DNA from 2 places in the Paenibacillus sp. FSL R5-0923 genome. Region 2 is predicted to be linked to the other one. Evidence: a T-box and tRNA genes for the amino acid it is inferred to sense, from the RefSeq annotation. Region 2 holds a T-box; the other holds one or more tRNA genes.
What was found. The T-box of region 2 lies ahead of MKX35_RS09265 (arginine--tRNA ligase). A T-box ahead of a tRNA ligase gene usually reads a tRNA of that ligase, here a tRNA-Arg.

Region 1: it encodes a tRNA-Arg, which carries the amino acid that the T-box ahead of MKX35_RS09265 (arginine--tRNA ligase) is inferred to sense. The anticodon was not compared.

Annotation. Positions count from the first base shown of each region.
Region 1 is NZ_JBBPAT010000001.1:570,052-585,698, forward strand. Features, by position in the region: gene MKX35_RS02455 (phosphoglycerate kinase) at 1-765, opposite strand, end outside; gene gap (type I glyceraldehyde-3-phosphate dehydrogenase) at 882-1,892, opposite strand; gene MKX35_RS02465 (sugar-binding transcriptional regulator) at 1,995-3,047, opposite strand; tRNA gene MKX35_RS02470 (tRNA-Arg) at 3,383-3,457, shown strand; gene clpP (ATP-dependent Clp endopeptidase proteolytic subunit ClpP) at 3,651-4,247, shown strand; gene MKX35_RS02480 (GDSL-type esterase/lipase family protein) at 4,343-4,981, opposite strand; gene MKX35_RS02485 (PdaC/SigV domain-containing protein) at 5,091-6,191, opposite strand; gene MKX35_RS02490 (SIMPL domain-containing protein) at 6,318-7,073, opposite strand; gene MKX35_RS02495 (HPr family phosphocarrier protein) at 7,224-7,493, opposite strand; gene whiA (DNA-binding protein WhiA) at 7,591-8,520, opposite strand; gene MKX35_RS02505 (gluconeogenesis factor YvcK family protein) at 8,665-9,612, opposite strand; gene rapZ (RNase adapter RapZ) at 9,670-10,569, opposite strand; gene MKX35_RS02515 (ROK family glucokinase) at 10,615-11,565, opposite strand; gene MKX35_RS02520 (DUF438 domain-containing protein) at 11,775-13,037, opposite strand; gene MKX35_RS02525 (DUF1858 domain-containing protein) at 13,079-13,306, opposite strand; gene MKX35_RS02530 (UxaA family hydrolase) at 13,507-14,997, opposite strand; gene MKX35_RS02535 (tagaturonate reductase) at 15,032-15,647, opposite strand, start outside.
Region 2 is NZ_JBBPAT010000001.1:2,076,989-2,092,635, forward strand. Features, by position in the region: gene MKX35_RS09260 (GH36-type glycosyl hydrolase domain-containing protein) at 1-2,041, shown strand, start outside; gene MKX35_RS09265 (arginine--tRNA ligase) at 2,096-3,961, opposite strand; T-box leader at 4,002-4,218, opposite strand; gene MKX35_RS09270 (hypothetical protein) at 4,501-4,860, shown strand; gene MKX35_RS31845 (autotransporter outer membrane beta-barrel domain-containing protein) at 4,875-6,797, shown strand; gene MKX35_RS09280 (collagen-like protein) at 6,794-7,975, shown strand; gene MKX35_RS09285 (exosporium glycoprotein BclB-related protein) at 8,357-9,859, shown strand; gene MKX35_RS09290 (DEAD/DEAH box helicase) at 9,958-13,302, opposite strand; gene MKX35_RS09295 (TetR/AcrR family transcriptional regulator) at 13,385-14,074, opposite strand; gene MKX35_RS09300 (ABC transporter permease) at 14,133-15,188, opposite strand; gene MKX35_RS09305 (ABC transporter ATP-binding protein) at 15,185-15,647, opposite strand, start outside.

The sequences.
Region 1 (15,647 bases), 1.5 Mb from region 2:
TGCTTTAGCTTTTTCGATGAATCCAAGAGCAACGTCAAGTTTGTCGTTGTCTACAAGTGACTTACCGATTTCAAAGCCTTGTGCTTTAGTGAATGTATAAGACAATCCACCGCCGATCAGGACGTTATCAGCCAAAGACAACAAGTTATCAATAACATCAATCTTGTCTTTAACTTTCGAACCACCGATGATCGCAGTGAAAGGACGTTCTGGGTTAGTAAGAGCTTTACCAAGAACGGTCAATTCTTTCTCCATCAAAAGACCGGATACAGCTGGTAGGAAATGAGCGATACCTTCTGTCGATGCATGTGCACGGTGAGCCGCACCAAACGCATCATTGACGAACAAATCAGCCAGTTCAGCGAATTGTTTAGCCAATTCAGGATCGTTCTTTTCTTCGCCTGGGTAGAAACGAACATTCTCAAGTACAAGTACGTCGCCTTCGCCTAGCTCAGCAATTTTTGCTTTGACAGCTTCGCCAACAGCTTCGTCAGCTTTAGCTACTGGTTTGCCGAGAAGCTCGGACAGACGTTCAGCAGCAGTAGTCAAACGCATGGAATCTACGAATTGACCTTTAGGACGACCCATGTGACTCGCAAGAATGATCTTTGCACCGTTCTCAATCAAATATTTAATGGTTGGAAGGGTTTCGCGAATACGAGTATCATCAGTAATCTTACCGTCTTCTACAGGTACGTTGAAATCCACGCGTACAAATACGCGTTTACCCTTTACTTCTACATCACGGACGCTCTTTTTGTTCATGATTAATTCCTCCACACCCAAAGTTGTTTCTAGCAGGAAACAAGAAATACATTTAGAAAGAGCGGAAACAAGGAACTTCTGTTTCCGCTCTATAGATGTTACTTATATCAAGTCAATTACTTAGCGATTTTAGCGAATTTCTCCAAAGTACGAACCAATTGTGCAGTGTAGGACATTTCATTGTCATACCAAGCAACAGTCTTAACGAGTTGTTTGTCGCCAACAGTCAATACTTTAGTTTGTGTAGCATCGAACAGGGATCCGAAAGTCATACCTTTGATATCGGAAGATACGATTTCATCTTCAGTGTAACCATAAGTGTCTGGATCGGAAGCTGCTTTCATTGCTGCGTTGATTTCTTCAACAGTAACGCTCTTATCAAGAACAGTTACAAGCTCAGTCAGGGAACCAGTTGCAACTGGAACACGTTGAGCCGCACCATCCAATTTACCTTTAAGTTCTGGAATAACAAGACCGATTGCTTTAGCAGCACCAGTAGTGTTAGGAATGATGTTTTCAGCTGCTGCACGAGCGCGTCTGAAGTCACCTTTAGCGTGTGGAGCATCCAAAGTGTTTTGGTCACCAGTGTAAGCGTGAATTGTAGTCATCAAGCCTTCAACGATACCGAACTTGTCGTTCAATACTTTTGCCATTGGAGCTAGGCAGTTCGTTGTGCAAGATGCGCCGGAAATAACAGTCTCAGTACCATCAAGAATGTCATCGTTAACGTTGTAAACGACAGTTTTCATGTCGCCAGTAGCTGGAGCGGAGATAACTACTTTCTTAGCTCCACCTTTCAAGTGTTTTTCAGCTGCTTCTTTAGTTGTGAAGAAACCTGTGCACTCAAGTACGATATCAACGCCTAGGTCGCCCCATGGCAATTCTTCAGGGTTGCGGTTAGCAAGAACCTTAACTTCTTTGCCATTGACTTTGAAGAAGCCATCATGCACTTCAACATCACCTTGGAATTTACCTTGAGTTGTATCATATTTAAGCAAATGAGCAAGCATCTTAGCGTCAGTCAAGTCGTTGATTGCTACCACTTCGATACCTTCTACATTTTGAATACGGCGGAAAGCAAGGCGTCCAATACGTCCAAATCCGTTAATTCCAACTTTTACACTCATTGAATAGTTCCTCCTAGAATTCGTTTTATTTATTCAAAACAGACCGTGAAGCCTGTCATGACAACAATGTTAAGTATGATGCAAGATATATGTTCTAGTGAGTTACGAGGATATCTGTAACTGATTATCAATTTCCTTGCCGATTTCCACAGCAGCAGCCTCGTCGGTGACGAGTATATTCTCCTGCCCGAAACGCAGCATGGCATGAATGGCTTTGGCCTTTGGTTTGCCTCCAGCAATACCGATGACTGTCTCCGTCCGAACAATATCTTCTAGACGTAGTCCCATCGTAAGCATCGTATGGACAACCTGACCATCTTCGTTAAAGTAATACCCAAAGGATTCAGCCACGGCTCCCTCACCCTGGATTTCTGAGACAGTTGCCTCATCCAGCTTGCGGCGGCGAGTCATTTCAATGGCATCCCCAATCCCATGTACAATAATACGCGAACTGCGGATGATTTGTACAATCTCTCCAATATTAGAGTCAAGTGCTAGTGACTGGTAGGCATCCCCACTAAGTAAATCAGGTACATGCAGCAACCGGTAATTCGCTCCTACCCGTTTTGCCATTGTTGAGGCAATCGTATTGGCTTGAATCTCCATACTCTCTCCTAATCCACCACGCGCCGGAACAAACCAAGCGTTCTTATAGGAAAGCGATAACGGCGGTGTCAGTTGATCAGCCATATCGGCAAGCGTTGATCCACCTGTGACAGCAACTATATCATCTGTACGAAGTACACTGAGCAGCGCTTTTGCACCCGCTCGGCCAAGCTCACGTTTGGTGAACGGCGATGACTCACAATCACCCGGCACCACAATAACTTTATCCAGACCGTACGTTGCCCGAATTTTCTCTTCCAGCTCATCCAGACCAAACAGGCTCTTAACGACCGGCTCTAGCAAATCAAGCAGTCTACGTCCAGCAGCGCTAATGCGCATGCCAACACTCTCGATCTCAATGAGCCCTTGCGATTTCAGAAGATCCGTCTCGGCACGCAGTACCCGCTCAGTCATATCAAGCGAAGCGGCAAGCGTTCTGCGCCCAATTATATCGGACAGCATGATCTGATGAAGAATCGTGTACCGTCTCTTAAGGGTTTCCATGAGATCAGGCAGAAGCTGCTTTTGGATATCTAATAAATTACGCATACTTTCACTCCTGCAACTTCGTCTTCCTCTATTCCCTTGTTCATGGTCTCAAAATGTCCCGGGTAAACTTTTTAAGTCCCACTCATATTCTAACCAAATATTGCTCGAAGTGCAAGTCTTCCGAGAGTAGAATTCTCAAGCGCTTGTCTTCTTATACATTTATAAGATTGGGAAAGAGGTTCAGCTCCAAAAAACCTGTCATTAACAATCCAGATTCTTACGCTGAGTGAAACACAATGTACGCTTGTCCGCCTTGAAGACTAGGGATAGAGCCTGTGTACAGTATTATTAATTCATTGCAATTGCACAGAAATTGTATTATAATCATTTTTGTTGCGCCCGTGGTCCAATGGATATGACGTAGGCCTCCGAAGCCTGAGATCCAAGTTCGATTCTTGGCGGGCGCGCCATTAATTTCACTTTTGTACATAATTTAGTAGTGCCTATACTACTACTTAACCAAAGAGCCGCGTGTCGGCTCTTTTTTTTGAATATAAGTTTGACTTTCTTTGACTTTTTGTTTGAATTTGTTTATCATGTGGGTAATACGGCAAGAGTAAAAATGAATACATTTGAAGAACCAATATCAAGGAGGTTTTCCACGTGAGTTATATTCCTATGGTAGTAGAACAGAGCAACCGCGGTGAGCGCGCTTATGACATCTATTCCCGCCTGCTGAAGGACCGCATCATTTTCCTTGGAACGGAGGTTAATGACGTGGTAGCCAATTCTATCATCGCACAAATGCTGTTCTTGGCTGCCGAAGATCCGGAGAAGGACATTCACCTTTACGTGAATAGCCCCGGCGGTTCCATTACTGCAGGTATGGCTATTTTTGATACAATGCAGTACATTAAACCGGATGTTTCCACCATCTGTGTAGGTATGGCAGCTTCCATGGGAGCTTTCCTACTTAACGCTGGCGCTAAAGGCAAACGCTTCGCACTGCCTAACAGTGAGATCATGATTCACCAACCTCTGGGTGGTGCTCAAGGTCAAGCAACGGATATCGAAATCCGTGCCCGCCGTATCCTCAAATTGCGTGATAAGTTGAATCGTATTCTTGCAGAACGTACGGGTCAACCGCTAGAACGTATTGAGAAGGATACAGATCGTGATTACTTCATGACTGCTGCAGATGCGGCAACTTACGGTATCGTTGATAAAGTCATCGAGAAAACACTGCCTAGCGGTGTGTAAGCTATAAAACAACACAAAGAGGCTGTGCCCTATCCACTTGATGGTTAGCGCACAGCCTCTTTACTTTTCAGACCACCACTTCATACGAATCTCAGTTAAATCAAACCGCCATATCCAAGCGCATCGAGTTTCTCAGCAATCACACGGTAGCCTCGGCCATTCGGATGTAAGTGGTCAATCGATAATAGCCCTCTCTCATTTCCTGCAAACTCACTATAGATAGAAGCAAACCCACATACTCGGCTACTATACTGTGAGGCATAGCGGTTAAACTGCCGCACCCACTCTGTAGCACCCACTACCTGAGGATAAGGATTATACAGTCCCACAATCCGAATGATAAAAGGTCTACGCGTTCCCGTCTTCAATTGGAAGAGGATACTCATAATTGCAGCAAAATTTTGTTTGCATTCTTGCAATGATCTTCGCAGCTCTTTAGATAAATTTTCAGGTTGTCTAGCTGCAGCCTTCGCAGCATGGATTAAATCGTTGCCACCGATGGATAGAGTGATGATGTCGGCTGCTCGAATGGCTTCGCGAGTCATTGCACTCCCCCGCAGCCGCTGTTCCAGTTCAGAAGTAGTCAATCCATTCACGCCCAAATTCGTAGAGGCTACATTAGAACGCAGTCTCCCTTCCGCCATTCTACGGTACACCGGTACAAAACCGTTCCCTGGCAGAGCGCCAAATCCAGTCGTCAAGGAATCGCCAATTGCAGTGTATTGATAGCTCATAGCTCTCCCCCGTTCATAAACTAGTTACTCCATTTAGCATATGAATTCGAGGTGATTCTGGTAAGGGGGAGATGTCCAGTGGTGACACTAGCGGGTACGACTTCTCTATTTATTTTACAGCAGCAAATGGGCTACCGCCTTCCGGCAACAATTCTTTGAAAGTAAAGGGATATTCCGGGAACCCCGCAGCATAAGCTGTGTATTCATACAATTGGAAGAACAGAACGACCTGATCATCCTTCAGATAAAAATACTTTTCCGTATTCAATCCGTTGAACCCTCCCAAATAACTTTCCTCCGCTTTTACTAGCTTGTTCAACTTAGCATTCAACTCTTTTTTGTAGTTTGGGTTAGCTCCGAACAGGTCGCCCAACAGTAGACGTTTGCCATCCTTGAGCGAAAAGGTAAACGCCTCCCGATTGGTCATACCATGAGCGCCGCCCGTATCGCTATACTGTGACATCACTAAGCTGATCACACCATCCTGATTGTAGGTCACCACATAATCTATATCATAGGTATACTTAGGTTCTGACCCGGATCGATTCGAGATATCCTTCTCTGCGCCTGCAGCGAATTTCATGGCACTTTCTTTCAAAATATCATTCATGGCCTGCTGTTCGTTGGAATTGCTTAATCCACTAAACTTCGGATAATCAAGCTGGATCAAAGCCTCTTTTCGATCCTTAACATAGGTCTCCGTAGTTACTATCAACGCATTCTGTGATCTATTCACCACATTCAACCTACTAGAGCCCCGACTCCAATCCACTTTATAGCCCAAATAATCATTTAACAGACCGGATGGAACATAAAGCCGGTTGTTTATTAGCTTTCCTTCATACTCTCGAATGTAATAATTGTTCACCCAAATTGAAGTACCATAGCTAGATAACAGCAACTTGGCCTTAGTCGTTCCCTTTCCGATCGTGTATGCATTTTCTTTTTTATCATAAGTTAGAGGTAATTGCAGCACATCACGCATAAAGGTAATCGGAATCCAGACCTTCCCTTCCTGCAAAATACCTGTCTGCTGAGAAATTACCCCGTTCGCCTTTAAAGCTATACTTGCAGCAATAGCCTTGCTCTTCGTCTGATCAGACGCTGCATAACCCTTATCACTAGGCAGCAATCCTCCACCAAGCAATAATCCCGCCGACATCAAACCTATGCCCCATTTGCGTACTGTTTCTTTTGAAATATTCATCATCTTGTTTTCCCACTCCTTTCCAGTTTATTAAACCTAATCTTGGAGAATTTACACAAAAAAAGAGGCGCCCCCCACTATTACTAGTGGAAGATCACCTCTCCTCTCTGCAATCATCTTGTTCTGCTACTATTTCAATTCATACATTACGCTCAGCTGTGTTGTAACTTTAACTACTCCCGGTTGAACGGATGTGCTTGCACCAGCATCTGCTGCAGCCATTTCCATTTTTAGATTTTGTTCAAAATAAACCGGAGTGACATTGCCATCATTTTGGCTGACCGTGATTACTTGACCCAAGCTACGTTTAGCTGCCTTAGCAATAGCACCTGCTTTAACATCTGCGTTCGCCATCGCCTTTTCAATCACCTGAGCTTCAAAGGCAGAAGTATCTTCCACGGAAAAACGTGCATTTCCGATATTATTTGCCCCCGCCGCAGATGCAGCGTCTAGCAATTCACCAACCTTGGTCAGATCTCTATAGGACACTAACAGTGTATGATTCGCGTTGTATCCTTTCACTTGCTGTCCTTCTTTTTCGCTATAACTGTAGTTGGGTTGCACATAGAATTGGGTACTTTGAATATCCTTATCTGCGATTTTCCAAGTCCCCTTCAGTAGTGTAGTGATCTTTTGGATTTTAGCAGCATTTGTTTTTTGCGCTTCTTGCGCAGTTGTAGCCGTAGTATCCACACCGATGGACAAGTATACAATATCCGGCTTGATGGACAATTCACCTTTACCTACTACACTAACGACATTTTTCTGCACTTCATCTGCGTAAGCCTTTGCGGGACCTTGGAAGACTCCACTCATGCTAATCCCTCCAATTAACAAACTTCCTACAATCAACACTGAACCAATCTTTTTTACCAAACCTTTCATATTTGCCAGCCCCTTTCATCTTTTGTGATTTGTTATTATCCTCTAGACGAGTCTTTTTGGTAAATGTTGCACAGTTAAAATCTATTTTTTGGTATAAAAAAAAGCCCCTGGGGGCTTTTTAGTCATGCGATAGAAAGTCATTTCAAAAGATTATTGGTTCTCAAGCTCTTCTTTGCTGACGAGACTCGTCAAAGCGTTTACAGCTTGATCCGCGTCTGCACCATCCGCGCTGATATAGATCTCCGTGCCGGAACTGATCGCTAGGCTCATAATACCCATAATACTTTTGGCGTTTACTTTTTTATCGTCTTTTTCCACGAAAATCTCCGACGAAAACTTGTTAGCTTCTTGCACAAACAATGCTGCCGGTCGAGCGTGTAGCCCTGTCTTCAACCGAACAACTACCGGGTGCTTTGTCATGAAACGCTTACCCCCTAATTGAGTTCTCCCCAAAAATTTCACATTAATTTTATATTATTATATCATTATAACGTAAACCACACTAGAAAAAAAGTGACTAGCCGCCTCGAACCTTGTCCGCCAGTTCATCAATCTTACGAAGACGATGATTTACTCCGGACTTACTAACCGTACCTTTCAGCATTTCACCAACCTCTTTAAGGTTGATATCTGGATGTGCCATTCGAATTTCTGCAACTTCCCGCAGTTTATCCGGTAGGCTCTCCAGCCCCACTTCTCGCTGCAGCAGTTTGATATTCTCAATCTGCCGCACCGCGGCACTTATCGTTTTATTGAGATTCGCGGTCTCGCAGTTCACGATCCGATTCACGGAATTACGCATATCACGCATAATTCTTACATCCTCAAATTTGAACAACGCTTGATGCGCCCCGATCAGACTTAAGAATTCGATAATCTTCTCGCCTTCTTTAATGTATAGAATGAACCCTTTTTTACGTTCAATGCAGCGTGCGTTTAGGTGAAATTCACCAGCCAGATCGACCAGCGCCTTACAATGCTCCTCATACATCGAGGAAATCTCCAAATGATAAGAGGAACCCTCCGGATTATTAACGGATCCGCCCGCCAAAAAGGCACCCCGCAAATAAGCACGCTTACAGCAGTTATTCCCAACAATCTCTTTATCAATACCGTCGGTAAAAATAAATCCTTCGGACACAATTCTGAGATCATTTAAGATTTCCTGTACGCGACTAGGGATTCTAACGATATAAACGTTATTTTTCTTCAAACGCATTTTTTTACGCACGAGTAGCTCAATATGGACCTGGTAATATTTCTTAAGTAAAGAATATACCCGCCTTGCAATCGCGGCGTTCTCCGTCGAAATGTCGAGAATCACCTTTTTGCTTGAAAGCTGCACAGATCCATTCATACGGATAAGCGCTGACATTTCCGCCTTCTCACAACAGGGCTCACTCTCCACCATCGTCAGCTCTTTTTTTGTAAGGGCCGCAAAAGACAAGGGTCTCACCTCTTTCTGAAAATAAGTACGTCATTCATATATACAAGCATTAACGCCTTCGGCGTCCTTTTGAGGACGGTAAGCGTTTAAGCGAGAAATATAAGAAAGTATAAGTGTAAAACTTATATTTTCTTATATTTTAAGTTATACCCTAGGGTTTCTGTTTATCCAATCTTGCACAAGCTGATAGATATGATGACTAAGCTTATCGGTATCATGCCTTAAATAAGTTCGGAATAACACTAGCTTATCCGCTATAACTTTATATGCACTGCCTTCTAGTACATCCTTATCGAGCTGTACCGGACGCGCACCCTTCTCAGCGTACTTCGACTGCACCTGCTCAGGAATTTCACCGTCATTCACAATAATATAATCAAATAAATGAATCCCAATATGATCATAAACGGCTTGTAGATGGTCATTTACAGTATAATTATCCGTTTCACCAGGCTGAGTCATTACATTGCAGACAAAAATTTTGATTGCATCAGAAGATACAACTGCTTCTGCTAGCTTCGGAACAAGTAGGTTCGGAAGAATGCTCGTATATAGACTCCCTGGACCCAAAAGAATTGCATCAGCATTTCGAATCGCTTCAAGTGCTTCAGGCAACGGTTCCACATCAGCAGGCTCCAAAGAAACCCGTTTAATGATCCCGCCTGCTTCCGGTATCTTAGATTCACCCGTGATAATCGTACCGTCCGACATTTCTGCACGCAATACTACGGCATCCCCCGCAGCGGGTAATACCCGTCCGCGAACAGCAAATAATCGGCTAAGCTCACGAACAGCTGTGACAAAATCGCCAGATATATCTGTAAGCGCGGCAAGAATTAAATTGCCAAGACTATGACCCGCCAAGCCTTCGCCCGTGTTGAAACGATATCTCATAATATCCGCCATGAGCGGCTCTACATCAGCCATAGCTGTTAATACGTTGCGGATGTCCCCAGGAGGCGGCATTTGCAGTTCACTGCGCAAAATGCCCGAGCTTCCTCCATCATCTGCTACGGTAACTATAGCTGTAATATCTAGCGGCTTTTCTTTTAAGCCGCGAAGCATGACAGATAGCCCCGTGCCACCGCCCATAACGACGATACGTGGACGCTGTCTTTGTTCTTCAGCCACTATGGACCCCTTCTCTCATTAGTGCCGATCACGCTCGGAATCCCGATGACTAACGGCTACGGATTCCGTTTCGCTGACGCCCAGCATTTTGCCCAAATATTCAGAAATGGCTACTGAACGGTGTTTCCCGCCTGTACAGCCAATGCCGATAATAATCTGGGATTTACCTTCCCTACGATATTGCGGAATTAAGAAATGAAGCATATCGAGCAGTTTGGTCAGGAACACCTGTGTTTCAGGCCACTTCATTACATAGTCATAGACATCGCTGTCCTGACCTGTTTTTGGCCGCAGGTGATCCACATAATGTGGGTTAGGCAAAAAGCGAACATCGAAGACGAGGTCTGCATCAATAGGAATACCATACTTAAATCCGAACGATGTAATGTTGACGGAGAGTGTACTTTTTCCTAAATGCGAGAACCGAGAAACGATCTTCTCCTTGAGCTGCACTGGTTTCATACTGCTAGTATCCAGACATAATGTAGCTGAATTCTTTAATTCCTCAAGCATTTTACGTTCCAGCTTGATACCATCAAGCGGAAGTCCCTTAGGCGCTAGAGGATGATGACGCCGGCTTTCCTTGTAACGCTGCACAAGCACCGAATCCGTAGCATCCAAGAACAAGATTTCACAGCCAATGGTTGACTCATCTTTAATATAGGCTAGAGACTCGGACAAAGCAGTGAAGAATTCCCTACCGCGCAGGTCAATCACAAGCGCTACCTTGGCGATCTTACCCTTCGACTGCTCAATCAGTTCTGCAAACTTAGGGATCAGCACCGGCGGCAAATTATCGACACAGAAGAACCCTAGGTCTTCCAGACTCTGCACAGCAATTGTCTTACCCGCACCTGACATTCCAGTAATAATGATCAGGGTGGCTCCAGCCGTTGGAGTATTGTCCAATTCGGTCATTAAAGCGTCCCCTCCCTAAATTAGTATATGAATACTCCCTATCTTTTAAGAACGAAGCAGAAGACCTGCTGCACCCACAATACCTGCATCATTACCAAGCTCTGCAGGAATAATCGAAACACCAGTCTGAAGCGGAGCCGGTGCGAGCTTAGCAAACACACGACGAACTTCATCAAATAGAATATCTCCAGCCTTAGACACACCACCACCAATGATGAAGACCTCAGGGTTAAGCACGGCTGCAACAGAAGCCATAGATTTACCCAGGTAGTATGCTGCACGGTTTACTATGCGAATCGCTACTTCATCGCCAGCCTTAGCCGCATCAAAGACTTCCTTCGCAGCAATCTTCTCTACCATTGAGAGGGAAGTACGATCACCACGAGCTACTGCATCGTTAGCCATACGAATAATTCCTGTAGCGGAGGAAACGGTTTCCAGACATCCCATATTACCGCAACCACATTGAATGGCTTCCAAATCCGGCACTACAGTGATATGGCCAAGCTCACCTGCTAGACCTGCAAAACCTTGATAAATCTTTCCGTTAATAATGATTCCGCCACCAACACCTGTTCCTAGCGTATAGCAGACACAATTTTCAATCCCGCGTCCTGCACCACTCCAGGCTTCACCCAGTGCAGCCACGTTCGCATCATTGTCTATTTTGACAGGCTTGTTCCAGCGATCTTCCAAAATGGAGCGAATCGGCACATCTTTAAATCCTATGTTGGGCGCAAGGATAATGATTCCTTCACGAATATTTGTGAACCCTGCTACGCCCGCGCCTACACCTGCAAGCTGATCCCAAGAGTACGGGGAATCCTCCACAATTTGGCGTACATACTTCTCGATATTATCGATAACAGTATCGACACCTTCTGCAGTTCCTGTGGGTCCCTCATAAGTATGCAGTAGCGTTCCCTCAGCATTGCAGATTCCAACCTTAATTGCAGTTCCACCCAAATCCACGCCAACGTAGATATTCTCAGACATGTAACAAGCCACCTTTTTTTATACTAAAATAGTTAATCCTAAGTACCAACTATAATAGAAGCCCCCTCTGTGGTCAAGGAAAGACAACACACCCGGGAATTCCTTATTTTAATACTATACTCTATTATATTCTAAAAAGACCCCCTTACGACTAAGTAAGAGAGTCTTCTGACTATATTATTATCTGGAAAATAACCTAAATCACCCATTTATTCTGACAAAATACGCTTTTGCCCCTCCAGTGCACGGATAGGTGCGATATTCTGTGTAAACTCCAGCGTACCCATATACCGACCAGTCTCGTCTCGGACGGCGAAATAACGGATATAGATAAATTTATCCTTGATGTTGATCCAGAAGTCCTCAGCATCCTTACGACCTGCCTTAAAATCTTCCAGAAGCTTCTCCACCACATGAACACTTTGAGGCGGATGACAGTTCTGTACCGTGCGGCCGATAACTGCCTTAGTTCGGGCAAAGATACGTTGCTTCCCGTGTGAAAAATATCGAACGACATCATTCTCATCAATGAATGTCAGATCTACTGGCAGGTGATTGAGTACTGTTTCGAGCTGATGCAATGACAACAGCCCTGTCTCAAAACGGATGAACCCTTCTTGCGGAGCGGCTCCCACTGCTTCACCCTGCAATGCTGCACCTTCCGGCTCTGCGGCACGTTCGGGTATCCACTCCTGCTCCGGCGCCGTTAGGCAGAATCCGATCTCATCGCTCTCCCGAGCGATTTTGACCCATTCGTCTTCCGTCAATTTATCCAGCGACATAGGCAATAAAATATTTTCTTCCTTAAAAATCATTTCATTAACTTCCTTGATGATCTCCGTAAGTTGAACACCAATATCTGCTGCATTTCCGCTGTAGCCGCTGAGCGCTGCTTTTGCATCTTTAATCATACGACGGATATGATCATCCACGCCCCACATTACCTTGGTTGGTCCATAAATGCCGTATTTTTCAAGGTAAGGGAACAACAGATTTTCTTTTCGACTATAGTGTTTATCTAGATCCAGCAGTAAGCTAAGATCCTCCAGCAGCTTAAAGATCAGCTCCTCGCTGTCATTCTTCTGGAATTTGGTAGCATGCAAATCTAAACGGAAGTTCACAAGTCTTTCAATCTCACGGTTTTCTAGCTTGAAGGTGTGGACTGGGTGGCCGGGTTGTTCTTCAGGCTTTGAGGAACGGTGAATTTGCTCAATAGAGCCTTTGAATATTGCTGTATGCACCGAACAAAGCCGCTGTACCTCGGATACTGGAATTCCCTCTTCAGTCATTAACGAATGCTCCATTGCAGAGATTTCCGCAACAGTAACATCACCTACAGCTTCCTCGAAGCGTGCCTTAACCTCTTCAACACTTTTGCCTGCATGCAGTTCTTTAATAATCTCCTTGAGCATGGCTTGGCGACGAGTTAGCTCCGGTACATCAACCTCGCGGTTATTTATCAATTCACTCATTATTGATCTCTCCTTAATGAAAATTTTGATGATAGATTCCTTTATTTCATAATCTCGAAGCCGTGTCGTTCAAATGCTAACTTCACGGTATCGAGATCCATTTTCTTCAGCTTGATTCCTTTGGATAAGGTCATGAAACGGCCAGCGGTCTGCAGCATACCTGGCTTAGCAATGTCCTTAAAGCCCAGCTCTACCATAATCTCAACGACCTCCGGATGCCGGGATACCATCTCGAAGATAGACTCATCCATTCGCAGCATTTTTTCCATTGGACTCTTCTCCTTTATATGAGAACTATTCTCAACAACAGATTAGCATAGGCCGTACAAAGCAATAGTGATTGCAATCACTAAATCAGAAGAAAGCAAGGACCGTTCTTTTAAAGATGGATTATGTAATGTGAAATTAAAAAAACTGCCCCCTACGCTAAATAGCATAAGGGACAGTCTAATTCGTAATAAATTATTTATTATAGCGTTACTCCTGTTTTAAATATGGATATCTCGCGGAAGTTATTCTTCTCGTTATTTACCCATTCCCCACTAGCCACGCTGATAATGTAGTTAATGAAGTCACGCAGAACCTCATCTGGAGAACCATCTTCAACCAACACACCTGCGTTAAAATCGATCCAGTGACGTTTGCCTTCATACAATGGGGTATTGGTAGACACCTTCATTGTTGGCACGAATGTACCAAAAGGCGTCCCCCGTCCGGTCGTAAAGATCACCAATTGGCAGCCAGCAGCAGCCAGAGCCGACGAAGCTACTAGGTCATTGCCCGGCGCGTTAAGAAGATTTAAGCCTTTGTTAGTGATAAGCTCTCCATACTTGAGTACATCCATTACCGTAGAATTACCGGATTTTTGAGTGCAACCCAGCGATTTATCCTCAAGCGTAGTAATTCCTCCGGCTTTATTGCCTGGCGAAGGATTTTCATATACCGGCTGTTTATAGTCCATGAAATACTGCTTAAAGTCATTGATGAGATCAACAATTTTGTGGAAAATAGCTTCGTCTGCAGCACGTTCCATCAGAATCTTTTCGGCGCCAAACATTTCAGGTACTTCAGTGAGTACAGTTGTGCCGCCTTGGGCAGCCATATAGTCAGACAGACGTCCAAGAAGCGGATTCGCTGTAATCCCGGACAGGCCATCCGAGCCTCCACACTTCAGACCAATCTTCAGCTCAGAGAGTGCGACTTCTTCCCGATGATCGCCCTGTACGTTATTGTAGAGTTCCTTCAGCAGCTTTACGCCTTCTTCAATCTCGTTTCCAACCTCTTGGGAGACAAGAAAACGCACTCGATCGTCATCGTAACTACCCAGCATGTCTTTAAAAATATGCAAATTGTTATTCTCACAACCTAGTCCGAGCACAAGAACGGCGCCCGCATTTGGATGCTTAACCGCGTTAGCAAGTATTGTACGGGTATTGTCATGATCATCACCCAGCTGGGAGCAACCATAGTTATGCTTCAGTACGAGCACGTTATCGAACGGCGCAATATCCCCAACCTCTGCCTTAAAAATATTGATGATCTGCTCCGCCACTCCATTCACACAACCAACCGTAGGGACGATCCACAGCTCATTACGAATACCTACAGATCCGTCAAAGCGACGATACCCCTTAAAGGTCAAATTCTCCGTTTTAAAAGGATTGGGGGTCAGCTTCTGCTCAAAAGTATATTCCTCAACCCCTGTTAGGTTTGTCTTCGTATTATGGGTATGCACCCACTGGCCCGGCACGATAGGCGCTTTAGCATGACCGATGGGATAACCATACTTCAATACATTCTCGCCTTCGCTAATGCTGGTTAGTGCAATTTTATGACCTCTAGCAATATCTTCCGTAATTTTAATTTCTTTTGAACCAATCACAATGGTGTCGCCTGCTTGATAGTCTTTAAGTGCAACTGCCACGTTATCAGCCTCGTTGATCTGCAGTACCTCTTTCATAGTCTTAATCATGTCGTTATCCACCTCCTGTGTATTAGTTGTGTGCAGGTCTCTTCACGTACGCTTGCAGCGCTTGCTTCATACCTGTTCTCTCAATCGCAATGAGCCCTTCTGTCACCTTGTCATTAAGACCAGCCACTTCATTCAGGTCACAGCCCCAGCGATTTGTCGCTGCTAATACCTCGACAGCCAGTGCCCGTAACCCAGTGTCTGTGCCATCCCATCCTCCCCACAAGGAGGCGAACCATTCCAAAATATCCGCATCATCCGCCAGCTGAATCTCTTCTTCCCCTCTACGTCCTTTATAGAAGGCAATTAATGCACTCATTGAGAAAACAAGCTTCTCGGGCAATTGTCCTTTGGAATCTACATATTGCAATAAAGAAGGCAGATCTCTTGTCTTAAATTTCGAGATAGAATTAAGGGAGATGCTCATCAAGTAATGCTGCACATAAGGATTCAGGAACCTTTCCAATACCGCGTCTGCAAAAGAATTCAATTCCTCTACCGGCAGATCCAGCGTCGGAATGATCTCATCGTAGATTAAGGACTTCACGTACGCCCCAACCTCTTCGTGCTCAATGGCCTCGGCAACCGTATCAATGCCGTACAAATACGCTACTGGTGTCAATGCGGTATGAGCTCCGTTT
Region 2 (15,647 bases):
ATGCTTTATTATTACGAACTACACTACTGCAGATTCTCCGGAGATATTCCTGAATGTGCGTACGGAAAGTGGAAAAGCTTATCGCTATCTAGTCACTAATCAAATCACTATGAACGTTAACGAATACGAGCTTCCATATCAATTCAAACAAGAAGAGGGAACCGTAACCTTCTCGGCTGATAGAAGTGCACTAAGTGCAGGAGAATATCCTGATCTGCAATATAAATTCCAGGTACAGGGAGCGGATTTCACTCTTCAAAATGAAGGTAGACTTGTCTCTCATGCTGACCAGTCAGATGCGCCGCTAGCTATTCTGGAACTGTCGGAGAGCAGTGAATGGACAATGAACATTCAAGGTCTTCTGGATGGTAAGGAGATTCAATCGAGCAGCCGTACAGCTGAAGAGGAGATTTCCGCATACCGCGAGTTCTACAGCGGGGTTATGAATGGCTTCCGCTTGACGTTAGGTGATGGGTCCGAAGGTGAATTGTTTAAGGTAAATGCTCTAGCTTGGTGGTATACACATAATATGCTCGTCCATTATTCAGTCCCTCACGGATTGGAACAATACGGCGGCGCTGCTTGGGGAACCCGTGACGTGTGTCAGGGACCAGTGGAATACTTCATGGCTACGCAAAAATACGATCAGGTTCGTGAAATATTGCTGACCCTGTATGCTCATCAATATGAAGATGATGGTAACTGGCCACAGTGGTTCATGTTTGATAAATATACGAAGATTCAGCAAGAGGAGAGCCATGGAGATATTATTGTATGGCCACTCAAAGTGCTTGGAGACTATTTGGCGGTAACGCAAGACTACAGTATTTTGCAAGCGACTGTGCCTTATACTCGTAAGCATAGCTTTGATTTTACAGAGGAAAAAGCGACGCTGCTGGATCATGCACGGAAGGAAGTTGCTTATATTAAGAATCACTTCCTGCATGACACGCATTTGTCTTCTTACGGTGATGGAGACTGGGATGATACACTCCAACCGGCTAATCCACAGCTGAAGCAGTACATGGTTAGCAGCTGGACAGTGGCGCTTACCTATCAGACATTGAATCAGTTCTCAGAAGTGCTTCATAAAGTTGATCCAGCAGGTTCGGAAGAGCTGAAAGCGATGGTGGAGGGAATCCGTGAGGATTTCAACACACATATGCTTCAATCTGAGGTAATTCCAGGCTTCTTGTATATGGAGGACCCAGAGCAAGTGAAGCTTATGGTACATCCAAGTGATACGGAAACAGGGATCCAATACCGTCTGCTGCCAATGACGCGCAGTATGATCAGTGAGCTGCTTACACCAGAACAAGCCGAAGCCCACTATGAAGTAATCCAAGATAAACTGTTCTGTCCAGATGGCGTTCGTTTGATGAACCGTCCAGCTCAATATGTTGGCGGCGTAAGCACCCATTTCAAACGTGCGGAGCAAGCTTCTAACTTTGGTCGGGAAATTGGACTTCAATATGTACATGCACACATCCGTTATGTAGAAGCTATGGCTAAGCTAGGGAAAACCGATCAGGTCTGGAATGGCCTAGCGGCGATCAATCCGATCGGAATCCGCGACGTGGTGCCAAACGCTGAACTACGTCAGGCTAACTCTTATTTCAGTAGCTCGGATGGTAAATTTAACACCCGTTACGAGGCACAGGAGAATTTCGATAAACTGCGTAATGGTGACGTAGCGGTTAAAGGTGGCTGGAGAATCTATTCAAGCGGTCCTGGGATCTACATGAACCAGTTGATCTCGAATGCACTGGGGATCCGTACGGAAGGTGGAGATTTAATCGTCGATCCAATTCTGCCGGAGTCGCTGGACGGAATGCGCTTTAGCTTTGAATATGCAGGCACTAAGGTAGACTTTATTTATCACCTTACGGGCTCTGATAACAGTCGGATTACTGTTAACGGTACAGAAGTGCAAGCCGAAGGTACGCTTAATCGCTACCGTAGTGGTGGTATCCGTATCAAACGTGAGGACTTTGATCGTCTCTGCGTAGAAGCTGGAAATGTGATAGACATCTATAAGTAAGATAATAAAAGAAGGGCAATCTCCGCGATAAGCGTGGAGATTGCCCTTTTTGTACTACATACGGCTCGGTGTCGGTAACCCAAGCACTTCAAGTACATCCCCTAAAGTATCCTTAAATCTCGAAGTGAGCCAGAGGCGGAACGCGATGGTAGCCTCCTCACCTTTTAAAATCGGACATATAGAATAGAAGTTATTGAAAAGTGTGGCTAAGGTATGCGCGTACGTGCAGAGTATATTCGGTGTTAACTCTATGCTGGCAGCATACAATGTCTCTTGCCAGACGCTAAGCTGTCTCAGCAAAGCGAGCTCTGCCTTTTCCATTTCGATGGGGCATTGAAATTCTGAGCCATCTGTGCTGAATGGGATTGTAGATTTGCTCAAAACACTGCTAGCACGGGCATAGGTGTACATCAGATAAACCCCGGTATTACCGGATATTTCGGTAGCCTGTTTGAAATCAAACACGATTTCCGTTCCCAGGTTAAACCGCAGCAGATAATAACGAATAGCAGCAGCTGCAATAATATGGCTGGAAAGACCCTCTTTGTCGGAGCGCGAATGTTCTATATTCTGTTCCATAAGCTTTACTAAATCGCTCACCTTAACGCCGATTCCTTGGCGCCCGGACATGGCATAAGAAGATTTTCCTTCTGAAATATCTATCCCCAGCTCAGCAGCAGAGGCCGGACTAAGAGAAACAACGCCATAACTTACATGATGGAGCTTCTCAGCCTGCTCGTTATATCCTAGTGCTCCTAAAGCCTGCTTAACCATTTGTTGCGGATATTCCTGTCTATAATCGATCACGTTAATAACACGGTCGGCATGTCCATAAGGCTCATGGGTTCCAGTTAATCCTGTGGTCCATAAACCAGACGAGAATTCACTGTAGGTGAAATCTTTGGATAGTAGACCGAATTTCCAGAGATGATAAGCAATGTCTTTGGCTGTGTACGTCAAAATCCCATTCGAACGCACAAGCACCTTATCCATCTGATGATCCTCTGAATCCGCTCCACTGCTAACCTCTGTCCCTTGCTTTAGCACCCAGCAGCCCGCAAGTTTGCCTTCAGTCTCCTGTACAAAAACTGCCGTTTGCTTCAATAGCTCAGATGCGGCTGTCCAGAATCCCTCTTTTAAAATATTGCTCTCCCACACCAGCAGGTCATAGTGAATACCAAAACGCTTCATTTCCGCTACATGTTCTCTCACAATACGTTCAGCGACTAAGTTGCCCAGCCACGCCTCATTACCATCACCCTGTTCAAGGGCATGCAGCATATCCGTGCGCTTGTGAGTGATCTCTGGATTCCGTGCATATTCTTTGTTCACTTTGGCATATAGATCCCAGCAATAATCACCGAAACGTTGATGTTCCCCTTCTAAAGGTACATTTAATAAACCAACGACTGTATCTGCCAGCTGGTTGCCCAGATCATCCACATAGTTATGGACCTCTACGTTATGTCCGGTTCTTTTCATTATTCTGACCAGCGCATCGCCGATGCAAGCATTTCTCAGATGACCTACATGAGCAGCTTTATTTGGATTGATTGAAGTGTGCTCTATGATGACCTTTTCCCTTGTGTTGTCAGGCAGATTAAAGGAATGTTTAGCCCACACCTGCCAATTCATATACAAATTAATAAATCCAGGAGCAGCTACTTCGACTTTTTGTAAAAGACCCGTGTATCTCTCTTGTAATTTAATTTCTGCTTTTACTAACTCTGCTATGACGAGAGGGGATTTACGCAGGAGTTTGGCTAGCTGCATAGCAATATTGCAGGAATAATCACCATGCTCTAGATTAGCTGGCTGTTCGATCAGAATTGCAACATCGTTTGGGTAGGCAACTTCTAAGGTGTGGAATACTTTTTTTACACTTTGTTCAATGCTGTGTTTGATGATTTGACTTAACATTTTATACCCTCCTTTGAAAATACAAAAAAGCCATCGTCTCAAAAGAGACGAGGGCTTTAGCGCTCGCGGTACCACTCTCGTTGCTAAACAGATGTTTAGCCACCTTACAGGATAACGGTCTTCAGCCGGGACTTCCTACTTAGGTTCAGAAGTCCATCTCACGGGTGCGCTTCATTAGGTGATCTGTACCGGCTTGCACTTACCCGGCTCGCTGTGGACTAGAACACGTTAACTACTCTCCCGTTCATCGATGCTTGAATAATTTTTATCAGTATAACGAATATTTCGAAAAAAGCAATAGGGTGTTACTCAGTAAAGTCTAGAAGATGCTTGAGTTTTAGATTGTCCGATTAGTAGATTACAAATTCAAAGAATAGAAGGTTGTCTTTTTCTCGAGTGGCAATTCCTTTGCTTAAATGTCCACACATTAACTTTAAATACAGAATATTACTATATAGAGCTATTAATTATGAACCATGTTACTAGTGTTGTAGTTTTTAATCTTTCAAACTGCTGGTGGAAGGGAGGAGTGAATAAAGATGGCTTTATTTTCTACTGGACCTATAGATAATAGTCCAATTCTGGGGATCAGACAGACGCAAATGGTAACGGTAAAAGTAGTTAATCGTGATTCTCTTAATTCTTATAATCTCGTCATTCAAGGCTTCTTACTAAATGGATCAAGAACAATGTATGTGAATGAAATGGTAAGTCTCGCACCTAACCAAGTTCTAACTAGGAACTATTTTGCTGATTTAGACGCATTTGAATTTGAGTTTGTAACATTAGAAGAAGTTGAAGCAGAGATAGGGATCTCAGTCTGGGGAAAACAGGCTTCGGGAGAATTGGTAGATTCTCATCGTATAGTAGCGTGGGAAAAACATACAGCAATAATTTAAAGGAGTGTTGAAAATTGAGTTATTTATCTACCGGGCCGATAGATAATACCATGGTGGGAGGTATACGACCTACTCAACATGTTACGATCAAAATCGATAACCGAAGCGACGTTATTTCTTCTACGGTTCTCGTCCAAGGATATTATATGGATGGGACAAGAACTTTATATGTTAGTGAGCTTGTTAACGTTATGCCTGATCAATTTATAACAAAGGACTATTATGCGGATTTTGATGCGTTTGAATTTGTTTTTACGACTCTAAGCCTGGTAGATGATCCTATTCAAATTTCAGTCTGGGGAAAAAATAGTGTAGGTCAAATTGTGACTGCTCACCGACTTGTCCATGCTGAATTACTTGGAGCAACGGTAGGGGCAACTGGTGCTACAGGGGCAGATGGAGCGACAGGGGCAACGGGTGCGGATGGAGCCGACGGAGCGACTGGAGCAACAGGGGCAGACGGAGCGACTGGAGCAACAGGGGCAGACGGAGTGACTGGCGCAACAGGGGCAGCCGGAGGAGCGACAGGAGCAACGGGAGCAGATGGAGCGACAGGAGCAACTGGAGCCGATGGAGCGACAGGAGCAACAGGGGCAGACGGAGCGACAGGAGCAACGGGAGCGGACGGAGTGACAGGAGCAACAGGAGCCGACGGAGTGACAGGTGCAACAGGAGCCGACGGAGTGACAGGAGCAACGGGAGCAGATGGAGTGACAGGAGCAACGGGAGCCGATGGAGCCACTGGGGCAACGGGAGCCGATGGAGTGACCGGAGCAACGGGAGCGGCTGGTGTAACTGGAGCAACAGGAGCCGACGGAGTGACCGGAGCAACGGGAGCCGACGGAGTGACAGGGGCAACGGGAGCAGTTGGAGCGACTGGAGCAACAGGAGCCGACGGAGTGACCGGAGCAACGGGAGCCGACGGAGTGACAGGGGCAACGGGAGCCGATGGAGCGACAGGAGCAACGGGAGCCGATGGAGCGACTGGAGCAACAGGGGCAGACGGAGCGACTGGAGCAACGGGAGCCGATGGGGTGACTGGAGCAACAGGAGCCGACGGAGTGACAGGTGCAACGGGAGCCGATGGAGTGACTGGAGCAACTGGAGCGACTGGAGCGACTGGAGCAACAGGAGCAACAGGAGTGACCGGAGCAACGGGAGCCGATGGAGTGACAGGAGCAACGGGAGCCGATGGAGTGACAGGAGCAACGGGAGCCGATGGAGTGACTGGAGCAACTGGAGCGACTGGAGCGACTGGAGCGACTGGAGCAACAGGAGCAGATGGAGCGACTGGAGCAACGGGAGCCGACGGAGTGACTGGAGCAACAGGGGCAACGGGAGCCGATGGAGTGACTGGAGCAACAGGGGCAGCTGGAGTGACTGGGGCAACCGGAGCAGTTGGAGCGACTGGTGCAACAGGAGCCGACGGGGTGACTGGAGCGACGGGAGCGGCAGGTGTAACTGGTACAACAGGAGCCGACGGGGTGACTGGAGCGACGGGAGCGGCAGGTGTAACTGGAGCAACAGGAGCGGCAGGTGTGACTGGAGCAACGGGAGCGGCTGGAGTGACCGGAGCAGTTGGAGCGACTGGTGCAACAGGAGCCGACGGGGTGACTGGAGCGACGGGAGCGGCAGGTGTAACTGGTACAACAGGAGCCGACGGGGTGACTGGAGCGACGGGAGCGGCAGGTGACTGGAGCAACAGGAGCAGGTGTGACTGGAGCAACAGCGGCTGGAGCAGACCGGAGCAACAGCGATGGATTGACTGGAGCAACGGGAGCCGACGGGGTGACTGGAGCAACAGGAGCGGATGGTGTGACTGGAGCAACAGGGGGCTGGAGCGACTGGTGCAACAGGAGCCGATGGGTGACTGGAGCAACAGGGGCAGCTGGAGTGACTGGAGGACTGGAGGACTGCAACAGGAGCCGACGGGGTGACTGGAGCAACTGGAGCAGCTGGAGTGACTGGAGCAGGGGGAGCTGGAGTGACTGGAGCAACAGGAGCGGCAGGTGTGACTGGAGCAACGGGAGCGGCTGGAGTGACCGGAGCAACAGGAGCCGATGGATTGACCGGAGCAACGGGAGCAGTTGGAGCGACTGGATCAACGGGAGCCGACGGGGTGACTGGAGCAACAGGAGCGGCAGGTGTGACTGGAGCAACAGGGGTAGCTGGAGTGACTGGTGCAACAGGAGCCGACGGGGTGACTGGAGCAACTGGAGCAGCTGGAGTGACTGGAGCAACAGGGGCAGCTGGAGCGACTGGAGCAACAGGAGCGGCAGGTGTGACTGGAGCAACGGGAGCCGACGGAGTGACCGGAGCAACTGGAGCAGCTGGAGTGACTGGAGCAACAGGGGCAGCTGGAGCGACTGGAGCAACGGGAGCGGACGGAGTGACTGGAGCGACGGGAGCGGCAGGTGTAACTGGAGCAACAGGAGCGGCAGGTGTGACTGGAGCAACGGGAGCGGACGGAGTGACTGGAGCAACGGGGGCAGCTGGAGTGACTGGAGCAACCGGAGCAGCTGGAGTAACTGGAGCAACGGGGGCAACTGGAGTAACTGGAGCAACGGGAGCGACTGGTGTAACGGGAGTAACAGGAATAACTGGTGTGACTGGAGCAACAGGGCCGAATATTCAAGCTGAGGGATTCTCAGCGTTCCTATCAGCTTTGTCAGTTTCTACTTCTTCCCAACTGACTGGATGGTCTGTGGCTTCTCCTTTCTATTCTGATCCTTCCTTTAACCCCGTTTCGGGAAATTACACAGTTCCGACAACGGGTAGATATTCTATTGAAGCGACCATTAACTATTCCACAACTGCCTCAATCTCAATTAGTCTTGGTAGTGGGGTTAATCCAGCTTTCGTAGTTCAGAGAACTTCTCCTACTTCAACAAATCTGGTAAGTGGATTATTCCCTGTGTTGGATGTGAATGTTGCGCTTATTCTAGATTTGAGAGCTATTTTGGGAAGTGGGACTGTAACGCTGGTTGGAGAATTTGCACTAACAGCAGGTGATGTTATTGGTTTGTTCTATGTTTCTAATGGCTTGACGGTTCCTTTGAATCTGGGCGGTGCCAATACTTCGGGTATAGTTTGGTCTGTTCATGAATTGACGTAAATTTATCTCTGAGTTTGATTGTAAAAATAGAGGATGCTCAGTAGCCGTTAGGATGGCTTCCTGAGCTATCCTCTATTTTGTTAACGGGACAAGTTTTGGGCAGAACGGAATAATGCTCCTAAGAGTTACAATCTATTGAATATTGATAGATTTATAGATTTTTCCAATAGCACTCAATATGTATAGTAGTAGCTTTTGATAGATGTCCACACATTAAAAAGAGAAAAGAATATTACTATTAAGAGCTGAAAATTTCCAACTGAAAAATATAATAGGCTCATTGTTAGCGAATTTAGAGTAGATCGGAGGAATGATTATAGTAACGCTACTATTTAGAATTTTTTGCAGGCAATCTATTTAAAAATAAAAGGAGTTGATAACTTGAGTTATTTATCTACTGGACCTATAGAAAACAATCTGGTAAGCGGTGAAAGACCCACTCAGCTTGTTACTATTAAACTTGTTAATCAGAGTGATGTCACTGCGTCGTTGATTCAAGTCGAAGGATATTATATGAACGGTACAAGAACACTATATGTTAGTGAACTTCATACTGTGGGACCTAATGAAGTACTAACAAATGATTATTATGCAAATTTTGATTCATTCGAATTTTCATTTACAACACCAACTTTGATAGACGATCCAATTCAAGTCTCAGTTTGGGGAAAAAGCAGCACAGGTCAATTAGTGACTGCTCATCGGCTTGTCTACTCTGAATTGTATGGTGAAAATATAGGTTATTCAGGAGCCACTGGAGCCACCGGAGATACCGGAGCGACAGGAAGTACAGGTGCGACCGGAGCAGCAGGAAGCGCTGGAGTTACCGGAGCAACGGGAAGCGCAGGTGCAACAGGAGCAACGGGAAGTGCAGGTGCAACAGGAGCAACAGGAAGCGCAGGTGTAACAGGAGCGACAGGAAGCGCAGGTGTAACTGGAGCAACAGGAAGCGCAGGTGTAACAGGAGCGACAGGAAGCGCAGGTGTAACTGGAGCAACAGGAAGTGCAGGCGTGACTGGAGTAACAGGAAGTGCAGGTGCAACAGGAGCGACAGGAAGCGCAGGTGCAACAGGAGCAACGGGAAGCGCAGGTGCAACAGGAGCAACGGGAAGTGCAGGTGCAACAGGAGCAACGGGAAGTGCAGGTGCAACAGGAGCGACAGGAAGCGCAGGAGTTACCGGAGCAGCGGGAAGCGCAGGTGTAACAGGAGCGACAGGAAGCGCAGGTGTAACTGGAGCAACAGGAAGCGCAGGTGTAACAGGAGCAACAGGAAGCGCAGGTGTAACTGGAGCAACGGGAAGTGGAGGCGCAACTGGAGCGACTGGAGTGACAGGAACAACCGGAGCAACGGGACCTGCTGGTTCAGGTGCAATCATTCCTTATGCTTCTGGTCTTCCTGTAGCTATGACAACTGTATTAGGAGGCTTGCTTAATACTTCAAGTATCGTAGGATTCGGAAGTAGTGCGACGAATATTAGTGCTGCTGGCGGTACGATAGATCTCACCGGAGCGGCTGGAACCTTGCTGAACTTTGCATTCTCAGTTCCACGCACCGGAACGATTACCTCTTTGGCGGCCTATTTCAGCACAACAGCAGCGCTTAGTTTATTAGGTTCTACAGTAACAATCATTGCTCAATTATACAGTTCTTCTACCCCTAACAATACCTTTACTGCAGTCCCTGGTGCTGTAGTCACATTAAGTCCTCCATTTACAGGTGTCCTTTCACTTGGCACAATTAGCAGTGGTATTACTACAGGCTTGAGCATTCCTGTAACCACTGGAGAGCGGTTGCTGTTGGTCTTCACTTCAACAGTATCGGCCGGAGTCGACGTTGCTACAACCATTGCAGGCTACGCTAGTGCAGGAGTTACAATCGCATAATCTGATGATGATTATGACGTATTTACTACAGAAAAAGGGATATCCCAAAAGCCATTTGGCTGAAGGATATCCCTATTTTTCTCCAAACATCATTACACTTAGATCATCAGAATCTCTCGGATATCTTGTTCTGTAAGGGTAGATAACCCTTCCTGACCTGGCTGGATCACTTCATCGATTAAGTTCCTTTTCTTCTGTTGTAGCTCATACATCTTGTCCTCCACAGTGCCTTGGGTTACGAGTCTGATCACTTGAACTACTTTTTTCTGTCCGATCCGGTGAGCCCGATCTGCAGCTTGCTGTTCGACGGCAGGGTTCCACCATAGATCGTATAGAATGACAGTGTCTGCCCCTGTTAAGTTGAGTCCGGTTCCACCAGCTTTTAAGGAGATCAGGAAAATATCACGCTCTCCTTCATTAAATTGATTACATAAATTTACCCGTTGAGACACAGGCGTTTGACCGTCTAGGTAAAAATATGGAATACCTTGATATCCGAGTTCTCGTCCAATCAAACCGAGCATTTCTGTGAACTGGGAGAATATTAGCATTCGTTTACCTGAGCTGCGGCATTCCTCAATGATTTCAAACAGCTGCTCGAACTTGGCGGAGCTTCCTTCATACCCATCCACAAATAGAGCCGGGTGACAGCATAGCTGGCGCAGACGGGTGAGACCAGCAAGGATTTTAATCCGATTATTATTACCGAAGCTATCCTGGGTCAGATGCTTAAGCGCCTCTTTTTTCAAACGGGCGAGATAAGCGACATATAACTTCTTCTGCTCAGGGAACAGCTCACAGGCTTGGAGTGATTCGATTTTCTCAGGCAATTCTTTTAACACATCACTCTTTAAGCGCCGCAGCAAAAAGGGACGTGCCCGTTTAGCGATAGTTTCCCTCGGCAAATCGTGAAAAGCCTTCTTACCTGGAAACAACCCGGGAAACACAGTGCCGAAGATGGACCATAGATCTTCTAGCGCATTCTCAACAGGAGTCCCAGTAAGTGCAAAACGATGCCGGGCTTGAAGAGCCATAACTGCTTGAGCGGTCTGCGTAGTATGGTTCTTTATGGTTTGCGCTTCATCGAGAATCAGGGTATGAAAAGATTTCTTAGCATACAACTGAACATCTCTGCGAAGCAGTGGGTAAGAGGTGATGATTACATCCGCCTTCGCTGCATTTTTTAAAATCCGACCGCGTTCCGTTAAGCTTCCATCTGCAATAACAGCCTTAATCTCAGGCGTGAACTTTTTAAGCTCATTATGCCAGTTGTAGGTCAGAGAGGCAGGAGCGACAATAAGAGCGGGCAGACCACTCTGACGAATATCCGGAAGCTCAGAGAGCAGAAAAGCGATACTCTGCAGCGTTTTGCCAAGACCCATATCATCCGCTAAAATTCCCCCGAAACGATAATGGGCCAGCGTCTTCAGCCACTGAAATCCATACTGCTGATAATCCCGGAGCACAGGGGCCAGACTCTCTGGTATAGGGAAGTCAAGGTTCTCAGGATTGTGCATATTCGCAAGTAACCTTTTAAAGGATCTGCTCAGTTTGACTGAGTCACTTTGAGAATCGGAAGAGGTTAAGTGTAACCCACGAACGACTGGTAAAGAAAATTGCGCACCTTTAATCTCACCTTCTCGAATGCCCATCTCGTTCATAAAGGTGATGATTTCTTGGAGCTCCTCGCTCTCCAGCGGTAGCAGTGCCCCTTCGGGCAAGCGGTAGTATTTACGTTTATCCTGAAGTGATTTTAAGACCATCACAATCTCAGATTCGGGAATACCACCCATGTCGAATTTAAAATCAAGCCAGTCGGTTTTCTCATTCCAACTAATACTCACTTTTGGTGGCGTGGTTCCCGTGAATAGTCTTTCTTTGACAGCGGTGGTCGCATAGACCGTTAATAGTGGTTCAAGCAACGGAATCGTGTGGTATAAAAAATCGTACTCACCGTCCTCATCCGTCATAATATACCCGCCTTCGGTTTTGGCGAAGGATTCATGCTCCATCAGCTCCAGAATTCGGGCCTCTCCTTCACCGTCGCGTATAAGAATCAAGTCCGTACCGCGAACATGGGCTTTTTCATCCAAAGGATTGATGATAATGTCACCATACTGAAACTCTAGCCCGGCGAGCAGTCGATCTCTCACGCGGTCCAGATAGAGCCTGGCTATAAGCTTATGTTGCACAATTCGATCAGCAATAGATTCGGCAATATGCACGTTTCCCAGTTTTTTCAGACCAGGAATAACCTTGTCCATAAAAGGCTCCATTTGTTCGGGGGCAATATCGATGCCATCTCGACGAGAGGATTCCAGCATTTTCTTCATCTCAGATAGACGCATGCATTCCTGAGCAGTTAGCTTCAACAGCTTACCTTCAGACAGCACGAGTCCGTAATCTTCCAGAACTGAGATCTGCTCCAGTCCTTGAATATCCAGATGGTAGCCTTCGCCTTCGGCTTGTTCGAACGCAAAGCTAAGGGGCGGTGCTTCATTAGACATATGAATGCCTTCGTACAACACCTCTTCTTGTTGCAGATATACCGACGGAACCTCTGAAAGTGCGTGCTGAAGCTTCTCCCAGAAAAAAGGAGGGATAGCCAGCTGGCGATCTCCCCCCAGGTTGCCACCATATGGAGAATGGTTAGTGACGTTATCGCGATACATTTTTTCATTTAAGACAATTTCAATTAGCTTCTGAAGAACGATGTTATCTTCCTTCCGAAAGCTGTGAATGGCAGGGTCATAGACGAAATGCTTCGAGAATTCGAAGGTTTCTCCAAGATGTACACGTTCCAGAAAACCTCTTATTTTATGAACGACATATAGTCGTTTCGAGCCGATTTTCATTTCTATTCCCAGCATGGTAGTGCTATAGCTGTAAGTGAATGGCTTGCAGATGAACTCGACATTTAAAGGGATCCTATTATCTACAAAAGCCCCAGTACCGCTCGGACGCGGCTTATGGTTACTGAACATGCCTAGCAGGCTGCTCACAAGATGCTGGTCTCTGGACCTTCCTCCCATGTCTCGCGTAGAATCCGTAACATTACGTGGTGTTAAGACTCCAGTATCTTCAATAGTAGAAAGGCTAGAAGTTCCAGTATGAGCTGGCCGTTCTCCAGCAGTTTCAAGGGCATCAATGCTGATCAGTACGGCTGCGATATGTTTGCAGAAAGGCCCTCCATGCGTGTAAGCAGGACAAGTACATTCTGCCGTGACATCACCGTCGATATCGATGACAACCATGACTTCGTAGCCAATGCCCCCTTGAACGAGCGCTTCATAACGAGAGCGGGGAAGATCTGGGATGGATTCATTACGTTCTTCAACATCTATTATATCGACGCTTCCTGACTGGTAATAAGCCAATCCTTTTTCAAAAATAGACTTGCCGCACAGCAGCTTAATTACCCGTTCTGTCACACTAAAGCCCATAACATAATTCCTTCCTCGTAACTTGTTCTTCGAAAAGTCCGATTATTATATAGTCCTTATGATAACAGAACGGGCGTGCGCATCAAATAGGGGCTGCTACTCCACTAATCCCGTGCATAATAAAACGGATCGTCAGGTCAATCTCTTCCTCATCGTTCCAGTCCTTCTCCGGTTGTAGCAGCAGGCGATTAAGCAGATACCCACCAATGGATGAAATAGTGAAACGTAGAATAGCGGGTGTGGGTAATTCAATGACTTCACCTTTTGCCTTGAAGTGTTCAACAATTTCGATGACGCGCTCCAGCACCTTGCTTAGAATATTTTCTGCGAACTGTTCTCTGAGCAACGGTTGGAAAGGAATCTCCTGTATCAGAATCTTTAGCATTTTAAAATTTCTACGGGCGAACTCCAGACGATTGACGATAAATGACCGTAGGAATTCTTCGAAACTGTCATAGGGAACATCGAGTACCCCGTTGAAATTCCGCAGTACAAAAGGAGCGAGCATACGACTCATGGTGGGGCCAATGATGGAGAGCAGTAAATCTTTTTTGGTTTTGTAATATCGGAAAATCGTTCCCTCTGCTACGCCTGCTTTTTGAGCAATTTCACTGGTCGCAGCAGCAGCGTAACCTTTTTCGGAGAACACCTCAATCGCCGCATGCAAAATGGAAATCTGCTTCGGTGTCAGCTTATCCTCTTCACTTATGGCCAGCAGCTCTTCAATCCACTGCTCTTCTATATTTTGTTCCGTAGAATCATATTCTTTCATTACAATTATCCTCCAAACTTGGTACATTCCGTTCAACCGATGAAAGTTCTTAGTGAGGCTACATTTTCCGGTGTTTGCGCAGTGCCAATACATTCAGCACCATGAATAATAGTGAAAACCCGATCAGCACATAGACATCCAGAGCGATGGAATTCCATCCTTTGCCACGGATCATGATGTTCATAAGCGCTTCTGATCCATAATAAATTGGGGTTGCGTAACCGATGCGCTGTAGCCATAGCGGTAGGGTGTCGAGTGGGAACAGTCCGCTGAGGAAAACTTGTGGCACGATAATAAGCGGGATGAACTGAATCATCTGTAGCTCGTTGGCTGCAAAAGCAGATAGTAGCGTGCCCAGCGTCAAAGCTGCCATCGACAGGAGTAAGGTGATCAGCATTACGTAACCAAAGCTTCCCGTCATCATAATGCCAAGAATCTGAATGGAAAACCACGAGATCAATAGCGCTTGGAATACGGTAAAAATGCCGAAACCACATACATACCCGAGTACAATCTCCCATCTTTTTAAAGGAGTGGAAAGTAAACGTTCAAGGGTGCCTGTAGTCCGCTCTCGCAGGAAAGAAACACCGGCAATCAGGAATACGAAAAAGAAAACAAATACACCAATCATAATCGGACCGAAGCGGTCAATCGTCTTCATATTCTCAGAACCGTATAAGTAGCTGATCTGGGGCTGTAATTGCAGCTGTTTCTCTGTACTTGGAAGGAGCTTCTGAGAAAGCTTTTGAAGCGTCATAATTACCGCCTTGTTGGCTGTAGGGTTGCTACCCTCTAACAACACTTGAGGGATGACTCCTGAATTCCCAACGTTTCCGTCCAAAGTGATCAAAGCGTCAATCTTTCCTTCTACTAGAGCACTTTTCCCTAGCTCTTCGCTGGGATACTCTTTAATTGTGGTATTTTCTTCTTTTAACGCAGCTGAGATATTTAGTGGCACACCGGATACTCCAATTTTTGGCTCATAGGCGTCCCCGTTGAATACCAAGCTCATTAAACTTAGAACGACGAGCGGTGCAATGAACATTAAGGCCATCGTTCTTTTATCATGAATAAATTGTCGCAAAATCCGTAAGGTGATCGCTCGAATTCTCATGAACGGACACCTCCATAATATAGAAAGGCTTCTTCAATAGAAGCTGAGCCAGTGGCTTCAAGCAGTCCGGCAGGTGTGTCGGCGGCAAGCAGTTTGCCATCACGGATCATTCCAAGGCGATCACATTTCTCAGCTTCATCCATGACATGCGTAGTGAGTACAATCGTGGTACCTTTCTTGTTCAGAGCTTTTAGTTCTTTCCAGATGGATAGTCGGAGTACAGGATCGATACCTACTGTTGGTTCATCAAGAAGAAGTAGCGGAGGCTCATGGAGCAGCGCAATCGCCAGGGATAGGCGGCGTTTCATTCCGCCAGAGTATTGATCTACTCTTTTGCGCAGATGCTCCTGAAGATCTACTAGTTCCATAACAGCTTTGATACGTTTGCCGCGCTCCGCACCTTTTAGTCCATATAGCGCAGCGAAGAACTCCAGATTTTCTTTTGCGCTGAGTTCCGTA